Regions from separate parts of the Massilia sp. AB1 genome, predicted to be linked through region 2. Evidence: predicted binding sites of a transcription regulator. Region 2 holds the regulator's gene; the other holds the start of a gene.

Region 1 (7,680 bases), on a different contig from region 2:
GGTGTAGTGCAGCTCGGCCGCCAGCTCCTTGCGCGAAGCAAGGCTGCTGTCCAGGTTGAGCAGCTTGAGCAGGTCGACGATCGAGGTGCGCCAGTTCAGCTGCTGGCCGGACGACTTCTGCATGTCGTTGAGGATCTGCTCCACGTCGACCTGCTGCATCGGCGCCGCCTGGGCCTGGGCTTGCGCTTGAGCCTGCGGTGCGGCCGGGGCGCTCGGGGCCGGAGCCGCTGGCTTGGGTGCCTGCGCCTGTGCCGGAGCGGGGGCCGGCTTCGGCGCCGAGCCCGGGAAGATCTTGTGGAAGATATTGCTCAGAATGCCCATGATGTCCTCGCTGGTTGTTGTTGGTTCGAAAGACGGCTCACTGCGGTTCGCCTGCTTATTGCTTGCGCATGTTCTGCGCCATGTGGCCGAGCGCGATCGCCAGCGCCGCGCCGCCGATGGCCTTGACCAGGGTCGGGTTGTCGGCGTAGAAGTCGCTCATGCGGTCGACGATGCTCGGGTTCTGCTGCTCGGCCTTCTCGGCCAGTTCGCGCACCTGTTCCGGCGAGACTTGCGAGGCCTGTTCCGGCGTCACCTGGGTCGGCGTGCGGCCGCCGAAGATGTTGCCGAGGTTGCCGAGGCCGCCGTTGCCGAGCTGCGCCAGCACGGTCGGGCCGAGGGTGGCCAGGATCTGGTTCAGCATGCCCGCGCGCTGGTTCGGATTGCTTTGCCCGAACAGCTGGCTCACCATTTGCGGGAAGGGCGGGGTCTGGTCCGAGCGCAGCGCGCCGGCCACGCCCTGGGAGACGGTCTCGCGCGGCGCAGCCTGGGCCACGCGGTCGAAGTCGTCGGTCGCGGCGTTCGGGTTCATGTTGGCGGCGCCGCCGAGGTATTGCTGCAACAGGTTGCCTAGATCAAAAGCCATGTCGTTCTCCTGCTTGTCCGGGGTTGAAGGTCGAGGGTAGGCGTTTTGACATGCCTTTCTCTGTTCGTTAACGAACGGTGAAGCCGCAAAGCCTTGTCTTTTTTGCCATATGGACATTCCCCAGGCAGAAACGTAAGCTGTCGCCATGCCTTATTTCCCCCTGATCCTGTTCGCCGGGCTCTACCTGTTCGCGACCCTGGCCTGGTCCCTGCCGCTGCTGGTGGGCGCGGCCTACCTGGTGACCAGCCTGACCTGCTTCGTCGCCTACGCCCTCGACAAGTCCGCAGCCCGCGCCAAGGCCTGGCGCACCCCCGAGGCGACCTTGCTGGTGCTGGGCCTGGTGGGCGGCTGGCCGGGGGCGCTGCTGGCCCAGCAATGGCTGCGCCACAAGACCGCCAAGACCTCGTTCCAGTGGAAATTCCACCTGACGGTGGCGCTGAACATCGGCCTGTTCTTCTGGCTGTCGCGGCAGTTCGGCCTGTCTCGAATCTGATCCAACCCAAGGAGCGGCGCATGTGGCGATACCCCCGGATCCTGGCCCACCGCGGCGGCGGCACCCTCGCTCCCGAGAACACCTATGCCGCTCTGCGCCGCGGCATGGAGCAGGGTTTTCGCGCCATCGAGTTCGACATCATGCTGGCGCGCGACGGCGTGCCGGTGGTCCTGCACGACGCCGTCCTGGGCCGCACGGTGAATGGCAGCGGGCATGTCCACGACTATGACGCGGCCGAGCTGGCGGCCATGGATGCGGGCGGCTGGTTCGCGCAAGGCTTTCTCGGGGAGCCGGTGCCGCTGTTCGTCGAATTCGCCCAGTTCTGCAAGGCGCACGGCGTGTGGATGAACATGGAGATCAAGCCGGCGCCCGGTTTCGAGCGCGCCACCGGCGAGACCGTCGCGCGCATCGCGGCCGCCCTGTTCGCCGGCGAGCTGGAGGAGGGCGGTGAGGCGATCGGCCGCGTGCCCCTGCTGTCCTCGTTCAGCCATGCGGCGCTGGAGGCGGCCATGGCGGCCGCGCCCCGGGTGCCGCGCGCCTGCCTGATGGAGCGCCTGGCGCCCGACTGGGAGCGCATCGCCCGCTCCGTGGAGGCGGTCGCGATCCACGCCTGTCACCGCTACCTGACGCGCGAGCAGGCGCGCGCCGTGAAGGAGGCCGGCTTCGGGCTGTTCTGCTACACGGTCAACGACCCGGCCCGCGCCCGCGAGCTGCTGGACTGGGGTGTGGACGCCTTCTGCACCGACCGCATCGACCTGATCAGGCCGGATTTCCGGTGATGTGCGCCCGCGCGCAAAATTCTCTTAACTAACACTCAAGAAGTTTGACAGGTTGTCGTTAAGTACAGACAACCACCCCTAGGGTATGGCAAAAATGTCATTGTCAATCAATTCAAATTCGCTGTCGCTGAACGCGCAGCGCAGCCTAGACACGCACGTGAAGGACCAGGCGAAGCTGATCTCGCGCCTGACGACCGGCGTGCGCATCGGCAGCGCCGCCGACGACCCGGCCGGCCAGGCCATTGCCTCGCGCATGTCGTCCGGCCTGCGCGGCATCAGCCAGGCGATCCGCAGCATCAACGATGCGAGCTCGATGCTGCAGGTGGCCGACAGCGCCATGGCCAGCGTCACCGACAGCCTGCAGCGCCTGCGCGAGATGGCGGTGGCGGCCGGCAACGGCAGCTATGGCGACGGCGACCGCGACTCCCTGCAGAAGGAGGCGGCGCAACTGCTCCATCACATCACCCAGGTGGGCGAGCAAACCAGGTTCAATGGCGAAGCGGTATTTGCCCAGGAAACGGCCAGTATCGGCGGCGAGGCGAAGCGGCGCGCGGTGCTCGACGGCCTCAAGTCCGGCTGGCTGAGCGCGGCTGAGGACATGATCAAGAAGTATTACGGGCTGGAGGGCGACGGCGCCAAGATGATCGTCAACCTGGAGACCAGCGACGGCCCATCGACCGTGCTGGCCTCGGTCGGCCCGGTGGCCGGCGGCGTGCAGATGAACATCGACATGGCCGACTTCGGCACCGCGGCCACGCCGGACGGCGGCACCGCCTTCCTGTACAGCGACCGCATCGTCGCGCACGAGATGACCCACGCCGTCATGTTCCGCAGCGTGAACATGGGCGGGCTTCCCAAATGGTTCATCGAAGGCACGGCCGAGCTGATCCAGGGCGCGGACGAGCGCCTGGCGGGCGCGGCGGCGGGCGGCTCGGCGGCCCTGGTGACCGACACGGCGAACGGCGTCTTCAGCTACGAAGGCTCCTACGCCGCCAGCCGCTACCTGCATGCGCGCATGAAGGAGCTGGGCGTGGAGGGCGGTATCAAGGGCGTCATGCAGCACTTGACGACGCACCGTTCGGATAACCTGAGCCAGGCTTTGGCGACGGTCAGCCGTGGCGAGTATGCCGACGAGGCCGCCTTCCTGGCCGATTTCAGGGCGAACGGCGAGGATTTCATCGACAACAAGATGAACCTGGCCAACGCAGACACCGGGGCGATCGGCGGCCTGGATGCGGACGGCGGGCCGGTGTTCGACGCCAGGAAGGTGGTAGCGGACGCCGGCACCAATAACGCCAGCGACGGCCTGTCCGGCTTCGCGGTCGAGTATCCGGAGCTGGGCGGCGCGACCGGCACGCGCAAGGTACAGGTGCAGGTGGGCGACGGGGCGGGGGATTTGATCGAGCTGCAGTTCTCGTCCATGAATGCGTCCGCGCTGGGCTTGGCCGACTTGGATATGCGCAGATCGTCGGTGGCGCTGCTGCACATCGACCAGGCGCTGGAATTCGTCAACCAGCAGCGGGTGGCGGCGGGAGCGTCGAGCAACCGGCTGGACATGGCGGTCAACGCGCTGCAAACCAATTCCCAGAACCTGGCGACGGCGCGCGAACGCATCGAGGGCGTCGACTACGCCACCAGCGCGGCGGGGCTGACCCGTGCCCAGATCCTGCAGCAGGCGGCGTCGGCGATGCTGGCGCAGGCTAATACCCAGCCGAGGGCGGTGCTGACCTTGTTGCGGTAATCGCAAGCTTTTCGGCTGTTCGAGCAAACTTGGGTCCCGGCCTTCGCGGGGACGACGTTGGTTTAGGAGCGGGTGAATACCGTTCAACAGACTTCGGACACGTCCCTACGAACCGTCGTGCCCGGGGCGGGCGGGGGCCCCCGGGGCCCCCGCCCCCCCGCCGGGGGGGGGGGGGGGGGGGGGGGGGGGGGGGGGGGGGGGGGGGGGGGGGGGGGTTGGGGGGGGGGGGGGGGGGTGGGGGGGGCCGGGGGGGGGGGGGGGGGGGGGGGCGCCCCCCCCCCCCCCCCCAAAAACCCTGTCCCCCCCCCCCCCCCCCCCCCCCACGGTTTTACGGCTAGTGGTGTAAGGAGAGACTGGCGTACTTGCGAGGCTTGTCAAAACCACCACCCCGCGCACGATTGACCTCAGGTGACATCAAGAATTGTCACCCCACGCTACAATACGCCCGTCAGTGGAAGAACACCATCAAGGCCCCGGTCAGGGCCTCGGTTTCCAGCAACAGCCAGGTGGCTGCAGTTGCCAGCGCCAGGTGGACTGCGGTCCACGTGATTGGATGATGGCGCGCCATGATGATTCTCCCGAGTGCGTTATGTGCTATGGATGATGGTTCCCATGTTATCGATCTGACCCGACAGCAGGGATCGGCGAATTCTCCGTCACATTGTAGGAATTCACCTTGTGCTAATTCGCGTCCGCCGAAAGTAGGCTTCCTACGTTTGCGGTAGGTCGTGTCCTATAGTCGAGCCCGGGCGCGGGAGCCAGAATGGCTTCCATCATGACCCGACACGACCCCAAACTCATGCACCGCGGCTTGCTCGCCGTGCGCCGCAACACCATCCGCCGCTTGCTCACTTCCGTGTTCGGGATCGAATCCCTGCGCGAAGGCCAGCAGCGTGTCATCGACAGCGTCCTCGATGGCAAGGACACCCTGGCCATCATGCCCACCGGCGGCGGCAAGTCGCTGTGCTACCAGATCCCCGCCAAGATGCTCAAGGGGATCACGATCGTCGTCTCTCCCCTGATCTCGCTGATGAAGGACCAGCTCGAGAAGCTGGAAGAACTCGGCATCCGCTCGGTCCAGGTGAACAGCAGCCTGAGCGCGGCAGAAGAAGAGAGCGCCCTCCAGGCCATCGCCGACGAAGCCTGCGAGATCGTGTTCTGCACCCCGGAGCGCCTGGTCTCGCCCGAGTTCATCGAGGTGCTGCGCCAGGTCACCCTGGACATCGTCGTGATCGACGAAGCCCACTGCATCTCGCAGTGGGGCCACGACTTCCGCCCGGCCTACATCGGCCTGGCCGCCGCCATCGACTCCCTCGGCAAGCCGCCGGTGCTGGCGCTGACGGCGACCGCGACCGAAGAGGTGGTCGAGGACATCGCCAGGCAGCTGAACCGGCCCCGGATGAACGTCATCAATACCGGCATCTTCCGGCCGAACCTGCACTACCGTGTGCTGCAGGTGACGAATGCTCAAGAGAAATACTCGCAAGCCCTGCGCCTGGTGCGCGAGACCGAGGGCGTGGGCATCGTCTACGCCGCCACCGTCAAGGCGGCCGAAGAGATGCTGGACGTGCTGGAGGAAGCCGGCGAATCGGTCACCATCTACCACGGCAAGCTGCCGGCCGCCGAGCGCAAGCTGAACCAGGACATGTTCATGAGCGGCGAGCGCCGCGTGATGGTCGCCACCAATGCCTTCGGCATGGGTATCGACAAGAGCGATACCCGCTTCGTGATCCACCTGCAGATCCCGGCGAACCTCGAATCCTATTACCAGGAGTCGGGCCGGGCAGGGCGCGACGGCCTGGACGCCGAGTGCACCCTGCTGTTCCTGCAGGACGACAAGCGCATCCAGCAATTCTTCCTGGTAAAGCATTACCCGGCCGCCGAGGAGCTCAAGACGATCTACGGAGCGGTGCGCTCCCTGGGCGAGGAGGGGCCGGTGACGGTGGACCGCATCGAAGAGCAGCTGGACGAGATCACGGAAGCCAATATCAAGGTCTGCCTCAAGCTGCTCAAGGACGGCAAGCTGCTGCGCCAGAACCGCAAGCTCGAATACCTGCCGGCCAGTACCGAGCCGCGCAGCGGCAGCTTCCATGGCCTGGCCCAGGTCTACGTCCAGAAGCAGGAACGGGACCGCGAAGCGCTCGACCAGATGGTAGGCTATGCGGTGAGCGGTTTTTGCCGCTGGAAGTTGCTGCTCGACTATTTCGGCGACGAGGTCGAAGGCTTCGAGAAGTGCTGCCGCTGCGATAACTGCCTGAATCCGCCGGCGCTCACGCTCACGGAGGACATCGAGATCCGCGACGACGAGTTCGACCGCGAACCGACGCCGGAGCCGGAGGGGCCGAAGTTCGAAGTCGGCGCGCGCGTCAAGGCGCCGAAGTACGGTGAGGGCGTGGTCGTCGCGGTCGCGGGCGACCAGATAACGCTGGAATTCCCGGACCAGGATAGCCGTACCTTCCTGGCCGAATACCTCGAGCCGGCCTGAGAGGTCGGTTGAACATGACCAGGGCAAGGCGCGGCGACGAAGACAGTGCTGCTGCACGGCGAGGAGCCGCAACGCAGGCATGGTCATGTTCAAACGACCTCTGGGAAGGGACCGCATGGGAGACATGGTAGTCGTCCGCAGGGAAGGACTTTATTGCGTACCGGGACAGTTCTATATCGACCCGTGGCGGCCGGTCGACCGCGCGGTGATCACCCACGCCCATGGCGACCATGCGCGTTATGGGCATGGCCACTACCTCGCTGCTGCGCCGGGCATCGGCGTGCTCAAGTCGCGGCTCGGCGATATCACAGTCGACGGCCTGGAATACGGCGAGCGCATCGTTCATAACGGCGTCACCATCTCGCTGCACCCGGCCGGCCACGTGCTGGGTTCCGCCCAGGTGCGCATGGAATGCGGCGGCGAAGTCTGGGTCGCCTCGGGCGATTACAAGGTCGAACCGGACCCGACCTGCGTACCCTTCGAGCCGGTGCGCTGCGACACCTTCATTACCGAATCCACCTTCGGCCTGCCGATCTACCGCTGGGAGCCCGAGCAGCAGGTAATGGACGAGATCAACCGCTGGTGGCGCAAGAACGCCGACGAGGGCCGCTGCAGCGTGGTCTTCGCCTACGCCTTCGGCAAGGCCCAGCGCATCCTGGCCGGGCTCGATCCGAGCATCGGCCCCGTCGTCTGCCATGGCGCCGTGGAACCGCTCAACAAGGTCTATCGCGCCGGCGGCGTCGAGCTGCCGCCCACCGTCATGGTGAGCGACGTGGACAAGGCCGCGCTGCGCCGCGCGATCGTGGTGGCGCCGCCGTCCGCCAGCGGCTCGCCGTGGATGAAGCGCTTCGGCGACTACAGCGACGCATTTGCCAGCGGCTGGATGCTGCTGCGCGGCGCGCGCCGCCGCCGTGGTGTCGACCGCGGCTTCGTGCTGTCCGACCACGCCGACTGGCCGGGCCTGATGAGCGCCATCAAGGCGACCGAGGCCGAGCAGGTGATCGTCACCCACGGCTCGATTCCGACCATGGTGCGCTGGCTGTGCCAGAACGGGCTGGACGCCAAAGGCTTCACGACCGAATACGGCGACGAGGAAGAAGACGAATCCACGCCGCCTCCAGGCGCTGCCGCGCATCGGGAAACAGCGACGGAGGCGCCGAAGGGAGAATCGGATGCGTGAATTCGCCCGCCTCTACGCCGATCTCGACGAGACCACGTCCACCACCCGCAAACTGGACGCGCTGCAGCAGTATTTTTCCCGCGCCACTCCGGAGAACG
Region 2 (7,680 bases):
CGTTCTGGAGCGCGGCGAATACCGGCACCGACTCGCGCGGCGGCACCCTGGTGCACGAGATGAGCCATTTCGACGCGGTCGCCGGCACCGACGACCATGTCTACGGCCAGGCCGGCGCGATGGAGCTGGCGCGCAGCGCGCCCGAACGCGCCCTCAACAACGCCGATTCGCACGAGTATTTTGGCGAGAACACGCCGGCCCAGCAAAAGCGGTAGCACCGTAGGTTTCAAAATGCAAGCGTGTTCCGATTGACTGTCGGATTCTGTTGACATTCCGCAAAAAACGTCACAACTGACATGAATCAACTTTACATAGGCACTTGAATCCGTAAATATCGTCAATGGGCTCTTCCTGTACAGACAACTTGTGCAGGATGCGGCCCGATAACGATGGCAGCAGCAAGCCGCATAACTTTCACACACGGAGAAACGATATGAGCTTGAACGGATTCTGGAAGTCGGCATTGGGAGTGGCAGCACTGGCGATGGCCTGCGGAGGCGCAAGCGCCGCGCCGAAGGGCATCAACATTGCTGTGGAGGCGGAAAAACACGCGCTGGGGCAGGACGACGACGTGGTGGTCAAGGTCACCCTGACCAACACCTCGGACACGCCGCAGTACGTCCTGAAGTGGCTGACCCCGTTCCAGGGTCTGGATACGCCGCTGTTCGAAGTGACGCGCGACGGCGAGCCGGTGCCCTACCTGGGCCCGATCATCAAGCGTCCGGTGCCGAAGAAGTCGGATTACTTCGTGATCAAGCCGGGCGCCACCCATACCGTCAAGGTCGAGCTGTCGGCCCTGTACGACATGAGCGTGACCGGCGACTACAAGATCAGCTACAAGGTCGCCTCGCCGGCGCTGTTCATGAACGCGGCAGCCAAGAACGACCGCGAAATGGCATCCAACGAAGCCACCCTGTGGATCGACGCCCGCCTGCCGCGCGGCGCCACCCCGCAGGCCATCCTCGACCTGGAAGCCATGAAGCGCGACGCGGGCGTGCAGCCGGCCAGCCTGAGCTACACCAACTGCACCGCTACCCAGCAGAGCACGGTCCAGCAGGCGATGGCCGCAGGTTCGTCCATGGCCAACAGCGGCAACACCTACATGGCCCAGGCCACCATGGGCCAGCGCTACACCAAGTGGTTCGGCGCCGTCACCAGCACCCGCCAGTCGACCGTGAAATCGCACTTCGCGGCGATCAAGGATGCCTTCGACAACAAGCCGGTGACCGTGGACTGCGGCTGCAAGCAGAGCTACTACGCCTACGTGTACCCGACCCAGCCGTACAAGATCTACGTCTGCCGCGCCTTCTGGTCGGCGCCGATGACGGGCACCGACTCCAAGGGCGGCACCCTGGTGCACGAGATGAGCCACTTCAACGCGGTGGCCGGCACCGACGACCACGTCTACGGCCAGAGCGGCGCCGCCAGCCTGGCGATCAGCGACCCGAACAAGGCTGTCGACAACGCCGACAACCATGAATACTTCGGCGAGAATACCCCGGCACTGAACTAAGCGTTCGCCGCGTTAAAAAAGGGGGAGGAAGCAGCGATGCTTCCTCCCCCTGTTCATTTCATTCGCGCCTTGCTTATTTCGCGGCGTAGGTAAAGCGCACCGGCTCCGACGGACTGGTGCTGACTTCATCGAGCTTGTTAACGTCCGGCAGCCAGGGGCCGGGATAGCTGATTTCATAGCTCTGCGCGCCCTTCCTGAAAGCGTAGGCGCGCGTGATGTCGACCGTGTTGAGATGCATGGTGTGCGGCTTGACCTCGAGGTAGTCGGCGGCCGTGTAGGCGGCGCGCTTGACCATCGGGCCGGCATACTGCACCTCGCGCCCGCCCCTGGCTTCGCGCAGCTCGAAGCGCTTGCCGGTGAGTTCGTCCTCGGCCGCGACTTCGCGCGGCACCCAGATCGTCTGTTCGCCGTGGTTCTCGATGGTCACGCGCACCAGCACCTTGCCGCCGGTGGTTTCCACGTCCAGCCGGTGGCGCACGTTCACCTCGGCCTCCACGGCGCCGCTGGCGCCGACCAGTCCCGCCAGGGCCAGCAGTACCGCCGGCATACTCCGTTTGACATGCATTCGCGCTCCCATGGCCATGAAATATTATTTCAACAAGCAGGCTACCACGAAAGATTCTTGCAATTCTTAACTGAAAATTAGGCGCTGCTCAGCCACCCAGTTCGCCTCCGGTTTCGGGCAGCGCCGCCAGGATCATGACCGCCACGCGGCGGTTGCGCGCCTGCCCGGTGGCGTCGGCATTCGACGCCACCGGCCGCGTCGCGGCATAGCCGATCGCGGACAGCCGCGCCTCCCCTACCCCGCTGTCGATGAACAGGCGCACCACGCTGCTGGCGCGCGCGGCCGACAATTCCCAGTTGGACGGATAGACGGCGCTGGCGATCGGTACATTGTCCGTATGGCCTTCGACCTCGATGCGGTGGGAATCGTTCCTGAGCAGGCCGCCGACCGCGCGCAGGATCTCGTTCGCGTCCCTTCCGAGCACCGCTTCGCCCTGGCCGAACAGCACGCTGGCGTTGATCTCGACGCTGATGCCGCGCGCGTTCTGGGTCACCCGCACCTGGCCCGATTTCACCAGCGGCAGCAGGGTGGCCGACAGGTCGCGCGCCAGCACCGCCATCTTCTCGCGCTCGCGGCGCGCCATCTCGTTGCGCTTGCGGTTGACGATGTGGGACAGCGGCAGCACCGGCTCGACCTGGGTGTTGACGGTGCGGGCCGCGCCGCGTCCGCCAAAGGCGTCGCCCAGCGCGTCCGACAGCACCCGGTACTTGCCCTCGTTGACGATCGAGATCGCGTACATCACGACGAAGAAGGCGAACAGCAGGGTGATGAAGTCGGCGTAGGAAATCAGCCAGCGTTCGTGGCTTTCATGGGGCTGCTCGTCGTCGTAGCGTTTGCGCGCCATGACGGACTTAGTGACGCGCCAGCAGGCTGGCCACGCGCTCGTCGATCACGCGCGTGTGGTCGCCGGTGGCGATGTCGTGGAAGACTTCGAGCAGGATTTCGTACTGCGCCACCTTGTCCGCCACGATGGCCTTGAGCTTGTTGCCGACCGGGTGGAAGAACAGGTTGGCCAGCCCCACCCCGTAGACGGTGGACACGAAGGCGACGGCGATGCCCGAACCCAGGCGCGAGGGGTCGGACAGGTTTTCCATCACGTGGATCAGGCCCAGCACCGCGCCCAGGATGCCGATGGTGGGCGCATAGCCGGCCGCCGATTCCCAGATGCGCGCCGCCTGGCGCTGGCTGAATTCGTAGCCGTTGATTTCGTGCTCGAGCAGGCTGCGCAGCTTGTCGGGCTGGATGCCGTCGACCACCAGGCGCAGGCCCTTCTGGATATACAGGTCCTTGGTCCCCATGTACTGTTCGAGCGACAGCAGGCCGTCGCGGCGCGCGGACAGGCTCCACAGGGCGATCTCGCGCGACAACTTGTCGCGCTCGCCGCGCGGCGGCACGAACACCCAGCGCAGCATGCGCATGCCGCGCAGGAAGGTGCGGCGCTCGCTTTGCAGCAGCACGGCGCCGGCGGTGCCGACCACCACGATGGCGAAGGCGGCCGGCTGGAACAGCGAGGCGAAGCGGCCGCCGTCCAGCGTATGGCCGACGAACACGCCGGCCAGCGCCAGCAGCAGCCCGATTACGCTGGACCAGTCCACAATTGCTCCCGCAGCGCCGCGCGCAGGCGCGCCACTGCCTGGGTGTGCAGCTGCGACACCCGCGATTCGCTCACGCCCATGACCGCGCCGATTTCCTTGAGGTTGAGTTCTTCTTCGTAGTACAGGCCCATCAGCATCTTCTCGCGCGGCGGCAGGTTGTCGATGGCGTCGATCACGGCCTGGCGGAAGTCGGTGTCGAGCAGGCTGCGCAGCGGATCCTCGTCGTCCACCGCATAGCGGTCGAGGAAGCTGCCGTCGTCGTCGTCGCCGCGGAAATCTTCGTAATAGACCAGCTGGTGGCCGCCGCCGTCGGACAGCAGGTCCTGGTAGTCGGCCAGCGACATCTTGAGCGACTTGGCGACTTCCGATTCGCTCGGCGGACGGCCGAGGCGCTGCTGCAGCTCGTTCATCGCGGTCTCGACCTTGCGCATGTTCTGGCGCGTGCTGCGCGGCATCCAGTCGCTGTTGCGCAGCTCGTCCAGCATGGCGCCGCGGATGCGCAGCACCGCATAGGTCTCGAACTGGGCGCCGTGGTTGTCCTCGTAGCGGTTGATGGCGTCCAGCAGGCCCATCATGCCGGCCTGTACCAGGTCATCCACCTCCACCGAAGGCGGCAGCTTGGCCTTCATGTGGTGGGCAAGACGCTTCACCAACGGCATGTGCTCCGTCAGCAAATGGTTCTTGTCCGCTTTCCCTTTGACCGTGTACATGCTTGTTGCGTGGTTGTCTTCTTCTGTTTATTCGGTACTGCTCTTTGCCCGCTCAGTTGCTCAAGCCGGCGCTGCTGCCCTGGCGGCCGAAGCCCGGCATCGCGTGCAGCGCGAACTTGCCGGCCAGCTGGCGGAAGGCCACCGACGCGCCCGCGAGCGGGAAGGCGTCGACCACGGCCCGGCCCAGGCGCGCGGCCCGGTGCAGGTACTCGTCGGCCGGCACCGAGCCCATGAAGCTGAGCTTGACGGCCAGGTAACGTGTTGCCGCTGCTGACATATTATCGTATACCACCTTGGCTTCCGCCTCGCTCGCGCCCGTCACCAGGATGCCGAAGGGCCGGCGGCCGAGCTGCTGCGACAGGCGCTTGATCAGCGCATAGGCGTTAGTGATCGAGGCGGCGCTGGTCGACACCTGCACCACGATCTCGGAACTGCCCATCAGCGGCACCGGGAAGCTGCCGTCCGGGCCCAGCTCGCCGTCCACGATCACGATGCCGGCCTGCCTGGCCAGCACGTCGAAGGTCTTGCCCAGGCGGCGGACGTCGTCGGCGGTCTTCGGCACGCCCAGCGGCGCCACCGAGAAGCCTTGCGGCGCCGGATGGATCACCTGGTTGAGCGCGCATTCCTGGCGCGCCACCTGCAGCAGCGAGGCCGCGCGGCTCAGGCCCAGGCGGCGTGCCACGCCGTAGTCGATGTCGCAGGCATCGACGATCAGGACTTCGTTGCCGGTCTGGGCCAGCGAGGCGCCCAGGTTGACCAGCATGGCGCCCTTGTCGTCTTCAGGCGTGGCGGACAGAAAGGTGACGATGCGCGGGCGCGGGCCCTGCAGCATGCGGCGCAGGCCTTCGGCCTGGTCGAAGTCGAAACTAGCCAAGGGACACCTCGCGCAGGCTGCGATCATTCATGGCGCCGGACATCATCAGCGGCAGGTCGGCGTCGCCGAACTGGGCGCTGGCGGCGCGGTTGTTGCGGAAGGCGCGGTCGATCAGCATGGCGCGGTCGGCCAGGTGCAGGTCTTCCGGCACGCGCTGGCCGTTCGAGATGTAGTGCAGGTTGAGCTTCTGGCGGATCACGACGTCGAGCACGTTGCCGATCGAGGCGGCTTCGTCGAGCTTGGTCATGATGCAGCCGGCCAGGCCCGAGCCCTGGTAGGCGCGCACCACTTCGTTCAGGGTCTCGTTGGTCGAGGTCGCGTTCAGGCACAGCAGGCGCTTCACGTCGGCGCCCGACTCGCTCAGCATGGCCACCTGCTCGGTCACCATCTGGTCGCGCTGCGACATGCCGATGGTGTCGATCAGCACGGTGTGCTTGTTCTTGAGTTCTTTCAGGGCGATGCGCAGGTCGGCTTCGTCCTTCACCGAGTGCACCATCACGCCCAGGATCTTGCCGTAGATGCGCAGCTGCTCGTGGCCGCCGATACGGTAGGCGTCGGTGGTGATCAGGGCCAGCTTGTCCGGACCGTGGCGCATCACGCAGCGCGCGGCCAGCTTGGCGGTGGTGGTGGTCTTGCCGACGCCGGTCGGGCCGACCAGGGCGAACACGCCGCCGCGCGACAGCAGGTCGTCTTCGTTGGCGATGGTGGTCAGGTTACGCGCCAGCACGGTCTTGATCCAGCGCAGCGCATCGGCCGCATCCTTGGTGGCCGGCATCTTTTCGATCAGGTAGCGCGCCAGGGTCGCCGAGAAGCCGGCGGCCAGCATTTCGCGCAGCACGGCGGCCTTCTGGGGCTCGCGCTGGGCGGTGGCGTTCCACGACAGCTCGGCCAGCTGGGTCTCCATCAGGCCGCGCATGGCGCGGATCTCGTTCATCATGCCGCTCATTTCGGCGGCGGCCGATTCCTTGGCCTGGGCGATGGCGGCGCTCATCATGGCGGTCATCGCGCTCATGTCGAGGGCCGGGGCCGGCTCGGGAGCGCGGCGGTTGGCGTAGGTCGGTGCGGGGTCGGCGAATACGGGAGCGGGGGCAGGCTCTTCGAAGCGGCGTGCGGCGAAGGCCGGTCCGGGCTCTTCCATGCGGCGCGCGCCGAAGGCCGGGGCCAGCGGGGCCGGGTCGGCGAAGTGCTGCAGGTGCGGTTGCGGCTGGGCCATTTCCGATTCCGGCGCTGGCGAGGCCAGCGAGGCCACGTCGTCGTTGTCGAGCGCCAGGATTTCGACCACGCCGTCCACCGGGCGGTTGGAGAGGATGACGGCGTCCGGGCCGAGCGCTTCGCGCACCTTGCGCAACGCATCCCGGGAAGTCGCCGCTGTAAATTTCTTCACTTTCATCGTTATTCTCCGCACTTCATCGTCTGTAGCTTGCCTGGGGCGCAATGGCCCTCCCATAGCAAGCATTATTGACGATGCCTCTAGGAAACGATCGCAGGAAAAGGATGGGGAAAACCGGTCAATTCCCTGGCCAGCCGGAAAGGCGGCGACTGGACGGCGATCCGGCATGCATACCAGATGTCGATAAATTTAACAGTTGCAACATACCGGGTTTGCAAGATGTTGATTTTTTTGACATGTTTCCTATGGCACAAGGTTTGCTTTCGTGGGAGCGGTCGCCGGCGCACCCATGACGCCGGCACTTTCCATACGCTAGGAGAAAACCGCATGAAAGCATTGAAGTTCCTCATCGCCGCCGCCGCAACCGCCGCGGTCGCCAACGCCCAGGCGACCGTGGTCACCTACAACGATTTTTCGGACACCAGCGGCCTGACGACGGTGGGCAACGCAGCCGCCACCACGACCGCCGACGGCAAGGTCATGCGCCTGACGCCGGACAACTGGTCGCAGAGCGGCGCGGTCTACAGCAGCAGCGCCGTGCAGCTGGGCGCCAACGCCACCTTCTCGACCACCTTCCAGTTCCGCTTCACCGGCAACAGCCAGCCGGCCGACGGCATGGCCTTCGTGCTCGCGGCCAGCCCGAACGGCCTGGGCGTAGGCGGCGGCGGCATCGGCTACCAGGGCGTGCAGAACGCCTTCGTGATCGAATTCGACACCTACGACAACGGCAGCTGGGACGGCTTCAGCGCCAACCACGTCGGCATCAGCACCAACGGCAGCACCAATACCAGCTGGACCAGCGACGTGTACCAGCGCAAAGCCTGCTTCGGCCTGAGCACCGACACCGGTTGCATGTCGAACGGCAATCTGTGGACCGTGAAGGTCGAGTACGACGGCGCACTGCTGTCGATGAGCATGCGCGATGAAACGAAATCGGACGACTTCCTGGCCTACGACAAGCTGGCGATCGACATCGCCTCGGTCCTCGGCACCAACCAGGCTTATGTCGGCTTCACCTCCGCGACCGGCGCGG

Evidence for each region. Region 2 encodes FliA, which starts transcription of late flagellar genes. Its sites were predicted from a motif close to CTAAAGTTTNNNNNNNNNNNGCCGNTA; they were not measured.
Region 1: a site for FliA is predicted at 2,211-2,237, ahead of J8847_RS03795 (flagellinolysin). Genes of this name have one in related genera too.

What each region holds. Positions count from the first base shown of each region.
Region 1 covers NZ_JAGKSG010000004.1:36,934-44,613, forward strand. Annotated here, with positions in the region: gene J8847_RS03775 (DUF3597 domain-containing protein) at 1-321, opposite strand, end outside; gene J8847_RS03780 (hypothetical protein) at 377-904, opposite strand; gene J8847_RS03785 (DUF1294 domain-containing protein) at 1,050-1,397, shown strand; gene ugpQ (glycerophosphodiester phosphodiesterase) at 1,418-2,176, shown strand; gene J8847_RS03795 (flagellinolysin) at 2,277-3,917, shown strand; gene J8847_RS03800 (hypothetical protein) at 4,023-4,295, opposite strand; gene J8847_RS03805 (ATP-dependent DNA helicase RecQ) at 4,693-6,402, shown strand; gene J8847_RS03810 (ligase-associated DNA damage response exonuclease) at 6,518-7,582, shown strand; gene J8847_RS03815 (ATP-dependent DNA ligase) at 7,575-7,680, shown strand, end outside.
Region 2 covers NZ_JAGKSG010000007.1:32,906-40,585, forward strand. Annotated here, with positions in the region: gene J8847_RS06165 (M35 family metallo-endopeptidase) at 1-215, shown strand, start outside; gene J8847_RS06170 (M35 family metallo-endopeptidase) at 434-1,513, shown strand; gene J8847_RS06175 (hypothetical protein) at 1,587-2,078, opposite strand; gene motD (flagellar motor protein MotD) at 2,167-2,922, opposite strand; gene J8847_RS06185 (flagellar motor protein) at 2,930-3,673, opposite strand; gene J8847_RS06190 (RNA polymerase sigma factor FliA) at 3,655-4,383, opposite strand; gene J8847_RS06195 (antiactivator of flagellar biosynthesis FleN protein) at 4,436-5,257, opposite strand; gene flhF (flagellar biosynthesis protein FlhF) at 5,250-6,647, opposite strand; gene J8847_RS06205 (PEP-CTERM sorting domain-containing protein) at 6,975-7,680, shown strand, end outside.